One region of the Providencia xihuensis genome, then DNA from elsewhere that is predicted to be linked to it. Evidence: predicted binding sites of a transcription regulator. Region 1 holds the regulator's gene; each other region holds the start of a gene.
What was found. The regulator CRP, encoded in region 1, controls carbon source genes, mostly activating them, when cyclic AMP is high. The targets are predictions, from matches to a motif close to ATGTGANNNNNNTCACAT.
Positions count from the first base shown of each region.

Region 2: the regulator CRP is predicted to act here: its motif matches at 1,504-1,521, upstream of cdd (cytidine deaminase).
Region 3: the regulator CRP is predicted to act here: its motif matches at 3,522-3,539, upstream of ACE2AL_RS05870 (mannitol dehydrogenase family protein).

Region 1 covers NZ_CP169565.1:355,985-361,827, reverse strand. Annotated here, with positions in the region: gene ACE2AL_RS01595 (LysE family translocator) at 32-637, opposite strand; gene ACE2AL_RS01590 (hydrolase) at 739-1,722, shown strand; gene ACE2AL_RS01585 (YheU family protein) at 1,719-1,928, shown strand; gene ACE2AL_RS01580 (phosphoribulokinase) at 1,987-2,853, shown strand; gene ACE2AL_RS01575 (OsmC family protein) at 2,959-3,360, opposite strand; gene crp (cAMP-activated global transcriptional regulator CRP) at 3,717-4,349, shown strand; gene ACE2AL_RS01565 (hypothetical protein) at 4,537-5,502, shown strand; gene ACE2AL_RS01560 (hypothetical protein) at 5,592-5,843, shown strand, end outside.
Region 2 covers NZ_CP169565.1:3,254,719-3,260,561, forward strand. Annotated here, with positions in the region: gene ACE2AL_RS14615 (CidA/LrgA family protein) at 210-677, shown strand; gene ACE2AL_RS14620 (CidB/LrgB family autolysis modulator) at 677-1,372, shown strand; gene cdd (cytidine deaminase) at 1,577-2,464, shown strand; gene ACE2AL_RS14630 (serine protease) at 2,575-3,957, opposite strand; gene ACE2AL_RS14635 (hypothetical protein) at 3,966-4,664, opposite strand; gene ACE2AL_RS14640 (hypothetical protein) at 4,697-5,332, opposite strand; gene ACE2AL_RS14645 (hypothetical protein) at 5,325-5,843, opposite strand, start outside.
Region 3 covers NZ_CP169565.1:1,349,119-1,354,961, forward strand. Annotated here, with positions in the region: gene ACE2AL_RS05860 (hypothetical protein) at 1-301, opposite strand, end outside; gene ACE2AL_RS05865 (DUF3100 domain-containing protein) at 314-1,102, opposite strand; gene ACE2AL_RS05870 (mannitol dehydrogenase family protein) at 1,807-3,246, opposite strand; gene ACE2AL_RS05875 (MFS transporter) at 3,674-5,011, shown strand; gene ACE2AL_RS05880 (glucosamine-6-phosphate deaminase) at 5,053-5,796, shown strand; gene ACE2AL_RS05885 (N-acetylglucosamine-6-phosphate deacetylase) at 5,821-5,843, shown strand, end outside.

The sequences.
Region 1 (5,843 bases):
CTAAATATGATTAGCTTCTTGGCTATAGGCATTACTCTAACCAAATCAATGGTACGCACAGTGCGGTCAGCAATCCCATTGTCCAGTTAAAGATAAACCATGCACGCCGGCTACGAAGAAACAGGCTAATTAACGAGCCAAACCCCATCCAAATAAGCCCTGCCGCCAAATTCACAACCACAAAAGCGATACTCATCATAATAATTGACTGAGTGAATAACTCACCAGGTAGACTAAACCCACCAACGGCACCTAAACCCATCATCCATGCTTTTGGGTTTAAAAATTGCAATAAACCGCCTTGATACCAAGTGACGCTTTTTGCCACTTCGCTATTTGCTTTAAGTGGTGCATAATTTGCCGTGGCGGTTTTCCATGCAAGCCACAATAAGTAAATACTGCCCGCAATTTTTAACACGATATGGATCGCAGGATATAGCAGTAAAAGCGCAGCAATCCCAAATGCAGAGAGGTAAAGTATGAGCTGCATACCTAGCATGATCCCAAGGCATAATGTGATAGTACGACGAAAACCATAGTTTGCTGCACTTGAGGTCAACAACATGTTGTTAGGGCCAGGTGTGACTGCGGCAATGAATAGAAATGTAAAAAGTGAAAAAATCAGCCCCAGTGTCATTTATACTTTAATCCTCAAACTCAAATTTGTTTACTTGCATCACAAAAAAATAACAGTATGTTATGTGACTCACAAGAGTCCCCATTAAATAAAATAAGGCTATGTCAGAAAACTTTCGTCCGATAAGTTGGGCTAAGAATCCACACCTCCAAACTTTGTTGCCAAGAATTTTTCGCAGGACACCGAAAATTAAACCTCTTTGGCAGAGACTTGAATTGCCTGATGGCGATTTTATCGATCTTGCTTGGAGCGAAAAACCTGAGCTCGCTGCACATAAGCCGCGTTTAGTTATTTTTCATGGGTTAGAAGGCAATTTTAAAAGCCCTTATGCCCACGGCATGCTAGAAAGCGCACAAAACCAAGGTTGGTTAGGTGTCATCATGCATTTTCGGGGTTGCAGCGGCGAACCGAATCGCCAGCAGCGTATCTATCATTCAGGTGAAACCAGTGATGCACGTTATTTTTTGCGTTGGCTAAAGCACACCTTTGGTGATGTGCCAACAGCAGCGGTGGGTTATTCCCTTGGTGGCAATATGTTAGCGTGTTATTTAGCCGAAAGTGGTCAAAATGCAGATGTGGATGCAGGTGTCGTGGTCTCTGCACCGCTCATGTTGGAAGCCTGTTCATTGCGGATGGAAAAAGGGATTTCCCAATTTTATCAACGCTATTTACTCAATGGCTTAAAACGCAATGCGACTCGCAAACTCGTTCGCTATCCAGGTTCATTACCATTAAATCTGTTACAGCTAAAGCAACTTAAACGGATCCGTGAATTTGATGATGTGATCACCGCTCGTATTCATGGCTTTGATGATGCGACGGATTACTATCAAAAATGTAGCGCGCTCCCTAAGCTTGCCTATATCACCAAACCAACGTTAATTATTCATGCCAAAGATGATCCGTTTATGGCGCCAGAAGTAGTTCCTGATCTATCACATTTACCTAAAAATGTGGAGTACCAGATGACGGAACACGGTGGTCATGTGGGCTTTGTGAGTGGCACATTAAGAAAGCCCAAAATGTGGCTAGAAACCCGCATTCCACAATGGCTAATCCCTTATCTAAATAAGGAAAAAAAATGATTATTCCTTGGCAAGAACTTACGCCTGAAACACTGGAAAATCTAATTGAAAGCTATGTGTTACGCGAAGGCACTGACTATGGTGCCCAAGAAAAAAGCCTGCAAGATAAAGTGAACGATGTGAAACGGCAGTTAGTTTCTGGCGAAATTGTGCTAGTCTGGTCAGAATTGCATGAATCCGTTAATTTCATGCCTAAAGCCCGCTAACCCGCTTCGTTCGCTGTTTCTGAAATAGTGGCCATAAGCGCAACACAGGGAGTCCGCTATGTCCAAAAAACACCCGATTATTGCCATCACTGGTTCAAGCGGTGCTGGCACAACGTCAACTAGCCAAGCCTTTCGTAAAATATTCCACCAATTAAATATCCAATCAGCCACACTAGAGGGGGACAGCTTCCACCGTTACACGCGCCCTGAAATGGATATGGCGATTCGCAAAGCCAGAGAGCAAGGCCGCCATATTAGTTATTTTGGTCCAGAAGCCAATGACTTTGCGCTACTTGAGCAAACACTGGTGGATTACGCCAAAACGGGCTGTGGGAAATCGCGTAAATACCTACATACCTATGATGAAGCAGTACCTTATGGCTTACAACCAGGTACGTTCACTCCTTGGGAATCGTTACCTGAAAAAACGGATGTGCTGTTTTATGAAGGCTTACACGGTGGGATTGTGACACCTGAGCACAATGTCGCGCAACATGTTGATTTACTGGTAGGTGTTGTGCCTATTGTGAACTTAGAGTGGATACAAAAACTCATCCGTGACACCACTGAACGTGGGCACTCTAGAGAAGCAGTCATGGATTCGGTGGTGCGTTCAATGGGGGATTATATTAACTACATCACACCACAATTTTCCCGTACCCATATTAACTTCCAACGCGTACCTACTGTAGATACCTCAAACCCATTTTCAGCGAAAGCTATTCCTTCACAAGATGAAAGTTTTATTGTTATTCGCTTTCGTGGACTTGAACAGATTGATTTTCCCTATCTACTGTCAATGATATCTGGCTCGTTTATCTCCGCGATGAATACGATTGTCGTGCCAGGGGGGAAATTAGGCTTAGCAATGGAATTAATTATGATGCCAATAGTCGAAAAGCTAATTACTCAGAAACATGACTAAATTGTTTTTTTGATTATTAAATAAGATGCTTACCATTAATTAGAATAAGCATCTTATTTTTAAAATATATCAATAACTATTAAATTTATTTTTAATTTTTAATTTTTAATTTTTAATTTCAAAGCTATGTGTCACTTCGACGGTCTTTTCTAACATCAACGCGACTGAACAATATTTTTCAGCAGAAAGCTGAACTGCACGTTCAACCGCTTTATCCGTTAATTCATTCCCTGTTACAATAAAATGCAAATGGATTTTAACGAAATAACGAGGCGCTTCTTCACGGCGCTGAGAGGTTAATTTCACTTCACAGTCGGTAATATCATTACGGCCTTTTTGTAAGATGGATACCACATCAATTGCACTGCAACCACCTGCAGCCATTAACACCATTTCCATTGGGCTTGGTGCTTTATCGCCTGCATTGCCGTCCATCATCACTTGGTGGCCTGACGCTGACTCACCTAAAAAAGAGAGCCCCTCCACCCATTTAACTCTTGCTTCCATTTTATTCCCCTTGAAATGAAATCGATTTAAAGGCTACATTGTTCCATAGATATAAAGAATGTTATATCAGCTTTATTCTGCTGAAGCGATACAGGGAAGACTTTCTGTATCGGATATGCTACAAACAATACTTAGTTGATAGGATTAAGATCAAAACTCAACGTTTTATTTGATTATATTATAGTGTTGATATCAATTTGTTTACCCTAACCATGAAAAGCGATTGATGCAATGTTGCTCTTCCTGTTATTTAGGGTATATAAGACAAATTAATATGCTAAGCTAGTGACTTTAAAGCCAGCCTTTCTGGTACGCTTTTTCCGGATGGCTGCAATAACATACAGAGGATAACGCTAATGGTTCTCGGCAAGCCACAAACAGACCCTACTCTTGAATGGTTTTTGTCACACTGCCATATTCATAAGTATCCATCCAAGAGCACACTGATCCATCAGGGTGAGAAAGCAGAAACCCTTTACTACATAGTTAAAGGTTCAGTGGCTGTTTTAATCAAAGATGAAGAAGGCAAAGAAATGATCCTCTCCTACCTGAATCAGGGGGATTTCATTGGTGAGCTTGGATTATTTGAAGAAGGGCAAGAACGTACTGCGTGGGTTAGAGCAAAAATCGCCTGCGAAGTTGCTGAAATTTCTTACAAAAAATTCCGTCAATTGATTCAGGTTAATCCTGATATCTTAATGCGCCTTTCCGCGCAAATGGCAAGCCGCCTGCAAACAACGTCAGAAAAAGTGGGCAACCTCGCCTTCTTAGACGTAACAGGCCGTATTGCACAAACGCTACTGAATTTAGCCAAACAACCTGATGCCATGACACATCCAGATGGGATGCAAATCAAAATCACCCGTCAGGAGATTGGCCAAATCGTTGGTTGTTCCCGTGAAACTGTCGGCCGTATTTTGAAAATGCTGGAAGATCAAAACTTAATCTCCGCGCATGGTAAAACCATTGTTGTTTACGGTACTCGATAACTAACCTTTCGCCTCACTCCCTTGGTGGGGCGCACACTTTGGAATAGCTTTATATTATTGGTATAAAGCTATTCACCCAAAATACAATTTTTATATATCATTTCTTAATGAGTGTCGTTTCTTTATATTTTCTCTATTTAGCTACCTATAAAATAATAATTATAATATTAAATAGGGAGTTATGTTCATGAAAGTTACACTGAGCAAGTTATCAGGTCATTCCGAAATTTTTAAAAATATTAGTAATTCCGATGATTTCATAAAAAAAATTTTCACCGTGACTACCACATCGAGAAAAGAACCATTTTCCGCTCATCGACAATTCAAACCATCACATACTTGTAGCCTAGAAAGTATTGATTCTGCTTATGAAAGTGATTCAGAAAATGTAAATGATACTAAATTATTAAGCGCTGACGAGTTTAAATATAAAGTTAATCAATTGAAAGGTAATTTATATAAATTTTACGCATCTACTTTTTATAATGAGCAAGATGCCGATTCGCTAATAAAAGAAAATCAGACTGTATTTGACGAATTTAACAATGCTGATAAAGAAATATATGGATATGCCAATTTTTTGTACCGATACGTTAAAATCCCAGGGATTAACATCAAAAATTCAGAAATAAAAGATGAAATCATAAGAAACTATCATCAGCCAAAGCAACTAGAAAATAAAAACGGCACTAAAATCCCTTTAATAATTAGAATAAACAAAAAAAATATCAATAATATTGACTTATCTTTAGAAGCAAGTAAGAAAAAAACAACGAATTTTTCTCAGAAAAAAATTATATATGTACACGATAAAGTTACTGACAACAGCCAATATAACTCTAAAGCCATCCCTTTACCTAAAAGCACTTTTGAGTTTAAGGGAAATATACTACAAACAAAAACCTCAGTATTAAGAACACAATATATCAAACAACATTACAAACTATCTAACAAACCTACGCCATTAGACTATAAAAAACAAAAAAATAGGAATATCAATTCAATTAAAACCTCTGACTTAATAAAAATAAGCAATAGTATTAAAAAAGAACAAAGACTAACAATGGAAATGGATGCACTTAAAGATAATATCATTAAAATACAAAATCAAATTAATATTAATGATAATTTATTGAAAGAACTGAAAAAATAAACCATTCAGTAAAACACCTTCTGCATTTATTTAACACCATCATTACATTAATAATTAATTACTTCTTAGCATTAATATAGGATATGACTATGAAAACTAACACCCTAAACAATACCATAACTAGCTCGCCATACAGAAAAATTTCATCAACTGGAGCAATGAGAGAATCCCCCAGTATTATACAAAAAATTAAAAATATGAAAGTAAATAATCCTTTCTCATTTTTTCGTTTTAACCCAAAAAATACGGAATCAACATTTCATATTAACTTAACCGTAGTTAGTTCAAAGGAAAGTAATTTAAATTTATTTAATAAATTAAACTCAAACAAAAAAACAATA
Region 2 (5,843 bases), 1.6 Mb from region 1:
ATAAAAAATAATAACTGTGATATACGTAATAAATATTTAATAAAGTATACCTCAAAGATATTAGCTTAAACCTTGTCTTCGTGAGTACATTAGCAGTCTGTGTGTTTCAGTTTCCCATCGCAGAATGTTAAGATATTTTCTTGTGATCTATAGCACAACTCTCTAGTTAATTGTATGATGAATAGATATCAAGCTACAGGACGGATCTCATGTCATTTAAACAGGTACTGATAACGGGATGGCAGTATTTGCGCGCTTTCGCAATACTTTACCTCTGCCTGATTATCGGAAACCTTATCTCTACCCTACTTCCTTTTGCTATCCCTGGCAGTATTGTCGGTATGCTCATTTTATTTGCACTGCTGGCGCTGCAAGTTATCCCTGCACATTGGGCACAACCTGGATGCAGTATTTTATTGAAAAATATGACCATTCTATTTGTGCCTATCGGTGTGGGGATCATGAATTACTATGACTTACTGAGTCAACAGCTGCTCCCGATTGTGGTTTCTTGTGTGGTCAGTACCTTAATTGTAATGATAGTCGTCGCTATCAGTTCCAACTATATCCACAAAGAACGCCCTGTCGTGGGTGCTAAACCTGATGAAGTTCCCCTTCCTCCTGAAGAGCCAATTTCTTCGGTGATTAATAATGATAAAACTAAGGGGAATGAATAATGTTAACGCACATTTGGTGGTCGTTACCGCTGACAATTGTGGTGTTTTACCTTGCCCGCAAATTATCAGTGAAATTTAAATTACCGATATTAAACCCATTATTAATAACCATTGCGGTGCTTATTGCCATACTGGTTATCACCAATACATCCTATGAGCATTATTTTGCGGGCAGTAAAATCCTGAATGATTTACTGCAACCCGCCGTTGTGGCATTGGCTTTCCCCCTGTATGAGCAAATGCACCAAATTCGTGCCCAATGGAAATCTTTGTTTAGTATCTGCTTTGCGGGTAGCATCGTCGCGATGTTCAGTGGCGCAGCAATTGCATTTTGGCTCGGGGCAACGCCGGATATCGCCGCCTCAATATTACCGAAATCTGTTACGACGCCAATTGCGATGGCGGTTGCCGATTCAATTGGTGGGATCCCTGCAATTAGTGCCGCTTGTGTGTTGTTTGTGGGGATTTTAGGCGCCATGTTTGGCCACAGTTTATTTGATGCTTTACGTGTACGCACCCATGCGTCTCGTGGGCTTGCGATGGGAACGGCTTCCCACGCATTAGGCACCGCACGTTGCGCTGAGGTTAATTACATTGAGGGGGCTTATAGTTCGCTCGCATTGATGACCTGTGGGGTGATCACCTCGTTAAGTGCGCCATTTATATTTCCTGTCATTTTGCATCTTTTTAGCTAATCTTATTAGTTAAACACTCCGTTAAGTATGATGAGTAAGAGAAAACGATGTTCTCTTACTTATCATTGAACACTAAAAACATGAGATATATCTCTCAATTAAAGAATTTGTTTCATATGTTTCATTTAAATTAGTGATTTAAATCACATATCAATATGTACTTTATTGAATAGAATGAAAACAATTAAATAGGGAGGGTAACTCATGCATTCAAGATTTAAGGCCGCTTGGGCCGAGCTTCCAGAGAAGCTACAGTCTGTACTTAGACCTATCATTGATAAATCCGATTTTCCTGGAATGCTAACGGCTGAGCAAGTGCAGCACATTAAAGCGCAAAGCGGTGTTAGCGACTCAGAATTAGCATTCTCACTACTCCCTTTTGCAGCGGCCTATGCCGTTACGCCAATCTCCCATTTCCATGTTGGTGCAATCGCTTGCGGCGCTAGCGGTAATTTATATTTCGGCGCCAATATGGAATTTAGCCATGTTTCGATGGGGCAAGTGATCCACGCGGAGCAATGTGCGATCACCCATTCATGGATGAAAGGCGAAAAGCAAATTACGTCGATCACTGTGAATTACACCCCATGTGGCCACTGCCGCCAGTTTATGAATGAATTACGCGAAGGTGGTAAAATTATGGTGAATTTACCTGGCCGCACACCTGCGGTACTGCACCACTATTTACCCGACTCTTTTGGGCCTTCTGACCTCAATATTACCACTTTACTGCTAGACCCTGTCGACCATGGTTATAAAAACCAAAGCCGTGACAGGTTATTAACTGCTGCAATCGAGGCAGCAAACCAATCTCATGCGCCTTATAGCCAATCCCATTCAGGTATTGCGTTACAGTTAAAAGATGGTTCATTATTTACAGGCCGCTACGCAGAAAATGCCGCATTCAACCCAAGTTTGCCACCACTGCAAGCGGCGTTAATTATGATTAACCTCTCAGGTAAAGATATTCACGCCATCGACCAAGCTAAATTTGTTGAAAAGCAAGATGCGATTATCAAACATTGGTGTGTTACCGAAAATACATTACAAGCACTGGGTTGCCAAAATATTGAATTAGCTTATTTGGATTAATTCTCTCTCATGCTCTATGTATGGTTATTGTCAATAGACTAGTTATTGGCAATAACCATTTTTTATGTTTCATATATTTTTAATAAATTGATAAAACTTTAATTTAGTAACTAACTAAAAAATGAATTTGATGAATAGCCAGAAAACCGAGATGGTATATTTGATGCTGTTCTGTCTGAAAAATGGTTATTAGAAAAACCATCGAATGAATCCATTGATGACATATTATCGCTTAGCTGACCAACCATATTTTCAAAATGATGATTATTTTTTATTGTATCTGTAGGGAAGTCTTTAAATCCTGGAGTTCCCGGAGGAATAACACTTGGACGTTCTAGATAATGATTTGTTGGTGTTACATTATCCTTAAACTTTAATCCATCAAGTAGGTTTATTGTACGTGGTGCTAATTGTCTATTCGGTTCGGCTTTCGGATAAGTGCTTTCCGATATCGATTTATCTACCATATTATGTGAATACTTAATTGGAGATGTTGATTTGTTGTTTATTGATGGCATATTTCCCCTTAAATCATCAATCATATGATCATAATGAGCAACATTTGGCTGATAATTAACTGATGGTGAATCAAATAAGCCTGTTTCTGGTAATATATAGTCAGGTCTTTCTAAATAATATTCAGACAATAGATTTTTATGTGTAAATTCCGTTTGGCCACGCCAATCTGTTTGTACTTGAAATGGTTCTAAATGTTGTGAAGGATAATCCCAAAATGAAAAACGCTCTGTTCCTTTATCAATTAAAGGGTTTCCTGTGTTATAAATAATTGTATTTATTCTATCCATATTATCTTCTTCTATATGAGATATAATATTTTGATAAGATTTCTTGGTTGTAACCACCACACCATCTACTACATTATCAATATCCATAACCCGTTTAATCCAACTATGTATTTTAGGCTGCATATGCGCTGGACCTTCATATAATGCTCTAAACATTATATCTTTAGTATTTATACTTAATAATGTTTCACTTTCTATATCACCTACAGAATTTAAAGCTCTCTGCCAATAACTCTCTCTTTGTTCTCTAGGTAACACAAAAAATACAGGTTCTAAAGTCCATGCATCAGAAGGAAGATTATAATAAGAAAATACACTACTATGAAATAATTTAGCCTCTATGTGATTTATATCACCATAGATTACATCCTTTCCATCTTCAAATCTATTTTTTAGGGTTTGAGCATAGGCTATTGCCATATCATAGCGAATACGCTCAATTATAAACTCATCTTGCACTCCAATATACTCTAAAATAGCTTCATCTAAATAATTAAGCGCAAAAGCACCTGAAAGAGAATCACCTTTAACCACACTATTAGCTAATTTAGCATATCGGTCTCCTTTACTTTCCAAATATTCATACATCAACTTTGGTTCTTTGGTTACTAATAAAATTTTAATTGCATTAGAAACATCACTACGAGTTAACTCTAAATCACCCTCTCTAATTTCTTGATTTCTCATATCATCTCCTAATTTTTAACATGATCGAGTAAAAAAAATCGTATTTTTTCCCTCATTATATTGCTATTAGATAATTCTTTAGCATCAAAATAAAATTTAACCTTAGTTCCTATTTCTGGAATCAAAAAATATTGAAAACACTTATGATACTTCTCATCAATTGCTAACCATTCACACTCAATTAAAAAAATCACTTCATTATTAATTTCCTTCCAATAATATCCTTTTTTATTAAAATACATATCTTCTTTATGACCAATACTTCTTCGTATTTTTACAGTCACTTCAGTAAAATAAAGATCCAACTCTTCATCATAATATAACTCCCCCTTTCTTTTGAGGTAGCCCATATCTAAATACACGTGTTTTCTATAACTCAAATATTTTTCAGGGTCTCCCTTTAATGGTTCAACATAAACCTCTATAATTTTAACATCATTACTAACCTCATTAGATGGTTTCAAATCAGACCAAGACATCCTCATTGGCAGAATTCTAAAATTAGCTTCACACCCTTTTTTATTTTCAATAAATCTTGGGTCAAAATAGCTATAGCCTTCATATTCTGCAAAGGTATACACATAGTCACTCGGCACCTCAACTATTGTATTATTAAACTTCCCACATACAAACCCAGGTCTGTTGTTTGCATTAATTACACACGAGAATAGTATTAATGGAAATATTAAATAAATATTCAATCGCATATTCTATTTAAACCTTAATATTACTTTAAAAATTATTGAATAAGCTCCGGATGAGAATAAATGAATAAATCTTCAACAGCTTCCATGGTTTTTACCATTTCAATAACTAAGGGGATCTTTTTCATTCTATTTAACCACCGCTGGCTTGGCTTCTTTTTATCAACAGATTGGCTATCTGTCTCGAACCTCATTTTTGACCAAAGCTTAATAAATACGTTTACCTCAGCATTTGTTTCTGGGTGGGAAATAGCATTAAGAATGTCTTGCCAAAATTTATCTCGTTCAGCATCATCAAGAACATCGTAAATATCAGCAAAGAACCATGCATCATAAGGTAAATCTGATGCCTTAAACCCTTTTTTATTTATCATGACAGCTTCATGGAAATTAATATCCCCTTTTCTAGTTTTTTTATCCTTATTTACATCAAACCAATTTTTTAAAAACTCTATATGTGCCAATGCTGATTCATAGTGGAACTTCTTCATATTTTCCTTTGATAAAGGTCTTTTATATTCATCCATAGTGACATACATATATTCATGGATAATTTCTATAAATATACTTTGTTTTTTATTTTTTGGTTCCAAACCTAAAGTTTGAAATGAAAAAAGCAGTAAAGTAATAAATAAAATAATAATGTTATAATTATTTTTTGCTCTATTCATTTCTAAATCCTATAGATTTAGTTTTAAGATTATTAGTCCACATACTATTAATGTGTTTCTCCATCTTATTTATTGTCGAAATTTGTCTTGCAATAGAAAGCCATTCAATACTTCTTTGTTGTTTTTCAGATGGTGGCTTAGCCGCTTCTATTAACATCGCGTACCATATTTTCATAATTAATGCTAATTCATCCTTTCTACCACCTTTATTTATTGTATAAAGATAGGCTTTCCATACTATATCTCTTTCGTTTTCATCTATTACATTTAAAATATGTTCAAAAAACCAAATAGTACGAGACACATTCCTTTTATCTAATGATTCATGATATAAAACAATTGCTTTTTTATAATCAATTCCTTCATCAAAACACTTTTTATCTAGCTTTATAAAATCCGCTATAACCCTAACATGAGCTAACTTGTTATGCTTATATTTAGTTATATTTTCAGGCATTCTCATTGCGATATACATATAACTAAAATTCAACCCGGCGAGTAATTTTACCTT
Region 3 (5,843 bases), 990 kb from region 1:
CAAGTGAAATTTTGCCTGTCATTGCGATCATTTCTTTATCGTAAGGGAATAATGGTGAACACAGACCCGCAGCAATGAGGGATACCCAGAAAATAACGGGTAATTTACCTAATGGTGGGATTTGTGCGATTAAGTACGCCACAAATGACATACCACCTAAAAGCGCCATCGCGATTAGCGAGTCGCTAAAGACTGCGCCAAAACTACCCCGGCCATAGATTGAACCGCCCAGTGCATCACCCAATGAAGTGAAGATGATAACTAATACGATGATTATTGCAATTTCTGCCATCTTTTTCATGATTTCGTATCCTTATTCTGTATCCGCTGATGCCATTGCACGTTTTCTTTTCAGTTTGTTGTACAAGAAAGAGGCAAAAGGTAAGGAGAAGAAAATGTAGATGTACAGACCTAAAACGGAAGACATCAAGTTTGCGGATGATGAAAATGCTTGGATATCCGCTGCATGTTGAGGGTAAAGTTCGAGTAGCGGTGCAACAGATGCAGCTAACATCGAACCACTACCAACACCAGCGCCCATGGCTAATGCAAGTGGGCTCATAATATCGAGTCCTGCAATAACACTGGCAATAATCCCCATCCAAACTGCACCATATAATGTACCGCAAATGTACATTGCCATGACGCCGCGGCCTTCTGGCGAACTTAAACCGTATTTCGCTTCGATGATGGCGATGTTTGGTTCGCGACCTATCGAATAGGTTGCTCCGACGGCTTCACGTCCCATACCTAACATAATGGCGAGCGGTAAACCGAGCAGAATAGTACCGATAAAGTGGCCAACTTCCTGAAGGATCAGCGCGCCACCTGCCTGAATAATTTTTTCCCAAGATGCACCAACAGAGGTGCTTAATTTTGCAATTAAGATAACTAACGCGACACTCATAATTGAGCTAGCACGTGCCATGTTTTGTTCATTAAGAATTTTGAATTTTGGGAAACTGACAATACCACCCATCAACATGGAATAAAGCATTGGAAAAACCATCACGAGACTGATTTTAATTTGCCCTATTGCTTCTGAAAGAAGAATGATAAGTAAGCTAACCAAAAGCAACTTACTATCTTTTAATATACCCATAGTGTTACCTTTCATTGGAAATGTTTTTAAGAGTAATTCGTATATATTTATAATAAAAAGCATTATTTGCGTATTCATACTATCCACGAAACTATTTTCCTGACAATATTCCGAAAAAGTCTCAGGCATGCCTAAAAGGCATGGTTAAAAATCATAAATTAATATTTATTAATAAATTAAAATAAAGAGAATTATTCTCAATTGTGTTTTTGGTAATATTCTTTTATTTTTCATCGAGATATAAAATTATGTTAAATTTTTAACATGTTGTTTCATAAGTGTTTTTGATTGCTTGCTGAATTTTAGTAAAAAACCGTTAATTTATAGGAAAATGTGATTTTGCTCTTGTTTTTCTATTCACTCTGAAAAAATGGCTAATTTAAATTTATTTATATAATGATGAAAATTGAATTTTAAATAGCATTAATAATGGATTTTTTGTTCTTTTGTTTCTATTTTAATCTTGGTTAAATATTATTTAAGGGATAATTATCTAGTGTTGATTTTATTCATTTTTCTAAAATAAATTTGATAATTTAAAATATACCTACATTGGTAGGGGTTTTTGATCAAGATCTCAAAATTGAACATTTGTTAATTGAAAAGCAATAATGGGGGAGTAATTTGAAGGTAGGTCTGCATCATAAGACCAAAGTGTCTCGGGCTAGAGTGAGCGACTTAACCCGAGTGGAATTTCAATATTATTAATCGATTTTTGTTAAGTAATATTTGACAGTCTGTCGTGCTCCAAGTGTCAACAATTGTTGGTATGCGGTTTTTATTTTATTAACAATATCATTGTTTTGTGATATTTCTGGGCTAAATATTGCATCAATTTTTAATAGGGCATCAACGGCTTCTAAAGATGTACCATGGTGTTGATAAATCTTCGAAAACTCGTCGCTAAGTGGGTCTTTGATGGGAATAGGTTCTCCGTCCTCATTGATACCACTGACATATCTCATCCAGGCGGCAACGCCTAAAGCAAGTAATGGGTAGTCTGACCCCTTTTTCTGGTGCCAAAGTATAGAGTCGAGTAGGCGCTGAGGTAGTTTTTGGCTACCATCAACGGCTATCTGTGCTGTTTTATGTTTAATTGCTCGATTAGCAAAGCGAGTTAATAACTGTTGGGCATATTGGTTAAGATCAATATTATCAGGCAAGCTGAGAGTCGGTTTTTGTTCGGCTAGCATTATGCGTTGTACGATTTGGTAGTAATCCTGATTTTGCATGGCATCTGATATAAACTCATAACCGCCTAAATAGCCTAAATAAGCCAGGAATGAATGGCTGCCATTTAACATTCTTAGCTTCATCATTTCATAAGGTGCCACATCCTTAACAAATTGCGCTCCCACATAGTGCCAATCAGGTCGGCCGTTCGCAAAGCAATCTTCAATAACCCATTGCCGAAATGGCTCACTGATAACCGCACAAGGATCATCTTCACCTGTTAATTGCTTGATTTCAGCAAAAGAATCTTCGGTCATCGCAGGGACTATTCTATCCACCATCGTGCTTGGAAATGTGATATTTCGCTTAATCCACAATGCTAATTCACTATCTTGTTGTGCAGCCAAACTTAAAATAGCATTTCGTGCAACCTCACCATTATTTCTAATATTGTCGCAAGAAAGTATGGTCACAGGGGGAAGATTTTGTTGAAAGCGTATTTTGAGAGCGGCAAGGATATAGCCTAAAACAGACTCTGGCGTTTCAGGATAGGCGATATCGTGGCGTATTGCAGGATGTGATAAATTGAGTTTATTCGTTGAAGGATCAGTGCAATAGCCTTTTTCTGTTATTGTCAAAGAGATAATCGCAGTCTCAGGCGCTGCCATTTTTTCAATCACGGCATGTACCCCATCAATACGTGGGTGCATCGCTTCTTTTATTGAATTAATCCGTGTTAGCGTGGTTCTTTCTTCATCTTTTTCTAATAGTACGTAAGTGCAGTGGCGTTTCTTTAGCTGACGGATAAGTTCTGCCCCGCGCGCCGACATTAAGTTTATTTCGCAATATCCCCAATCAGATTGAGATTGTTCAATTAATAGATGTGTATAAAGTGCTTGATGAGCACGATGAAATGCCCCGAAACCAAGGTGTACTATTCGAGGAACTAACTGATGCCTGTTGTTATCCATTATCACTCCCTATCATAAAAAGAATATGCGCTACGCACACTTTACTATTTTAGATTTTAAAAACAATTTTGTTTTAAATTGTAGATAAAAATAGAAAAAGTGTCATGAATAATAAAAGTGTACAACGTTAAAATATTTATTAAAGAAATAATTTGGTTATGATTTTAATTTATTGATTTGTATGTATTTTTATTTATTTTTAAAGTTGGTAATTCGATGGTTGAGTATAAGGAAAAATTGAATTATTCAAATGACAGCACTGCTTTATCGATTAAATTTGATTTCGATCTCATTTTTAAATAAATTAAGAACAATTATGTTCTAAAATAATTGTCTCAGTGTTAGTTTCAATGGTGCGCGCTTTTTGTCCGTTTTGTTTGAACAAAACATACCTCAAATAATGTATTCCTAAAATGTAGGGGGCAGTATGAGTGACACTATTTCAGAACAATTAGCCACAGATACCGCGGTTGATAAGCCCGCGGCAGATAAAAAAACGATTAGAAAAGTGATGATGGCAAGCGTGTCAGGCACCGTAATTGAATGGTATGACTATTCACTCTATGGCGCAGCAGCAGGATTGGTGATTAACAAACTTTATTTTCCAAACTTATCACCAACAATTGCAACGCTGGCTGCATTTTTAACTTTTGCCGTCGGTTTTATTTCACGACCACTCGGTGGTGTGATCATTGCCCATATTGGTGACCGCTATGGGCGAAAACCAGCACTCATTTTTGCAATCGTCTTAATGGGGATTGCGACATTAGCGCTTGGGTTATTACCCACGTATTACCATATCGGCATTTGGGCAACGATTGCTCTGGTTATTATTCGGTTAATGCAAGGGTTTGGATCAGGGGCTGAATTAGCAGGTGCGCAAACCTTTGTGGCGGAATATGTCCCCATGAAGCAGCGGGGCTTCTATACATCGCTAATTAATGCTTCTACGGGGATTGCAATTTTGCTCTCCACAGCCGCATTTTTTGCCGTGACGCAGCTACCCGATGAAGCTTTTATGAGTTGGGGATGGCGGATACCTTTCTTGTTATCCATCGTTTTATTTATTGTTGCGATTTATATCCGTAAGCAATTAGATGAAACACCTGAATACGTTAAATCCGTTGAAAAAGCGGAGAAAGAGAAAAAAGAGCAAAAGATCCCAATTAAAGAGCTTTTTATACATAGCCGAAAAAATTTATTGTGTGGCTTCTTCAGTTTAGCGGGGCACCAAGCAAATGGTTATGTTCTTAGTGTGTTTAGTATTAGCTATCTGACCAATACATTAGGAATGGAAAAATCAGATGGATTGATGGCGTTAATGGTTGCTGTGCTGGTGAATACAATAATGACTCCTGTCATGGGACGTTTAACGGATAAATACGGAACTACGACCATTTTCTCTTTCGGCGCTATTTTCTTAGGTGCTTTTGCCTTTCCTTTATTCTGGTTTTTGGGGAGTGGCAGTTTAGTACTAGCAACGCTCGGTATGTGTATTGCGTATGGTATTGGACACGGTGCTACGTCAGGTGCACAAGGTGCATTCCTAGCCAATTTATTCCCAACACAATATCGTTATTCAGGTATTGCACTTTCACGAGAATTAAACAGTGTGATTTTCGCAGGGTCAACTCCCGTCATTGCGACCGCCCTTGTTACCGTTGGTGATGGCAAACCCACCTATGTTGTTTATTACCTGATTTTCTGTTGTGTACTGACGTTAGCCGCAGTGCAAATGGCGAAAAATTTAAAACAGCATCAATAAGGCCATTTGTGGTCGTATCAATATTTAAATATGAGGTTCGTATGAATATTACTATTTCCGACACGAAACATGCACTAGGTGAAAAAGCCAGTAAAGCTGGAGTGCAGGCCATTAAACAAGCAATGCGCGAAAAAAGCGAAATTGCCATTATTGTTGCCACCGGTGCCAGTCAGTTTGAGATGTTGGATTGCTTAATCAAAGAAGATATTGATTGGTCAAGGGTGACTATTTTTCACCTAGATGAATACATTGGCCTTGATGAGACTCATCCAGCGAGTTTTCGCCGTTATTTGCAAGAACGTTTAGTGGATAAATTACCCACGCCACACCAATTTATTGGTGTGAATGGTTCTGCTGCTGATATTGGAAAGGAAATTCAACGGCTTAACGAGATTATCTCGCAGTATGAAATTGATGTCTGTTTTGCTGGTATTGGTGAAAATGCGCACTTAGCATTTAATGATCCACCCGCTGATTTTCATGCTACCTCTGCATATCTTGTTGTTAATCTTGATGAAGATTGTAGACGACAACAACTGGGTGAAAAATGGTTCGCGAGTTTAGATGAGGTGCCTAAACAGGCTATCTCGATGAGTATTCCACAGATCATGCGTTCAAAATCATTAATACTGAGTATTCCTGATTTACGAAAAGCGAGGGCGGTGAAAAACACACTTGAAGGAGAAATCACTCCTCGTGTGCCTGCATCTATTGTTCAAAATCATGCCCAATGCCAAATATTTTTAGATAAAGATTCTGCGTCATTGTTATCAAAGGTTGATTAAGGAAAAGTATTGAAGGAACAAATTATGAAAATGACGGGTGGCTTATT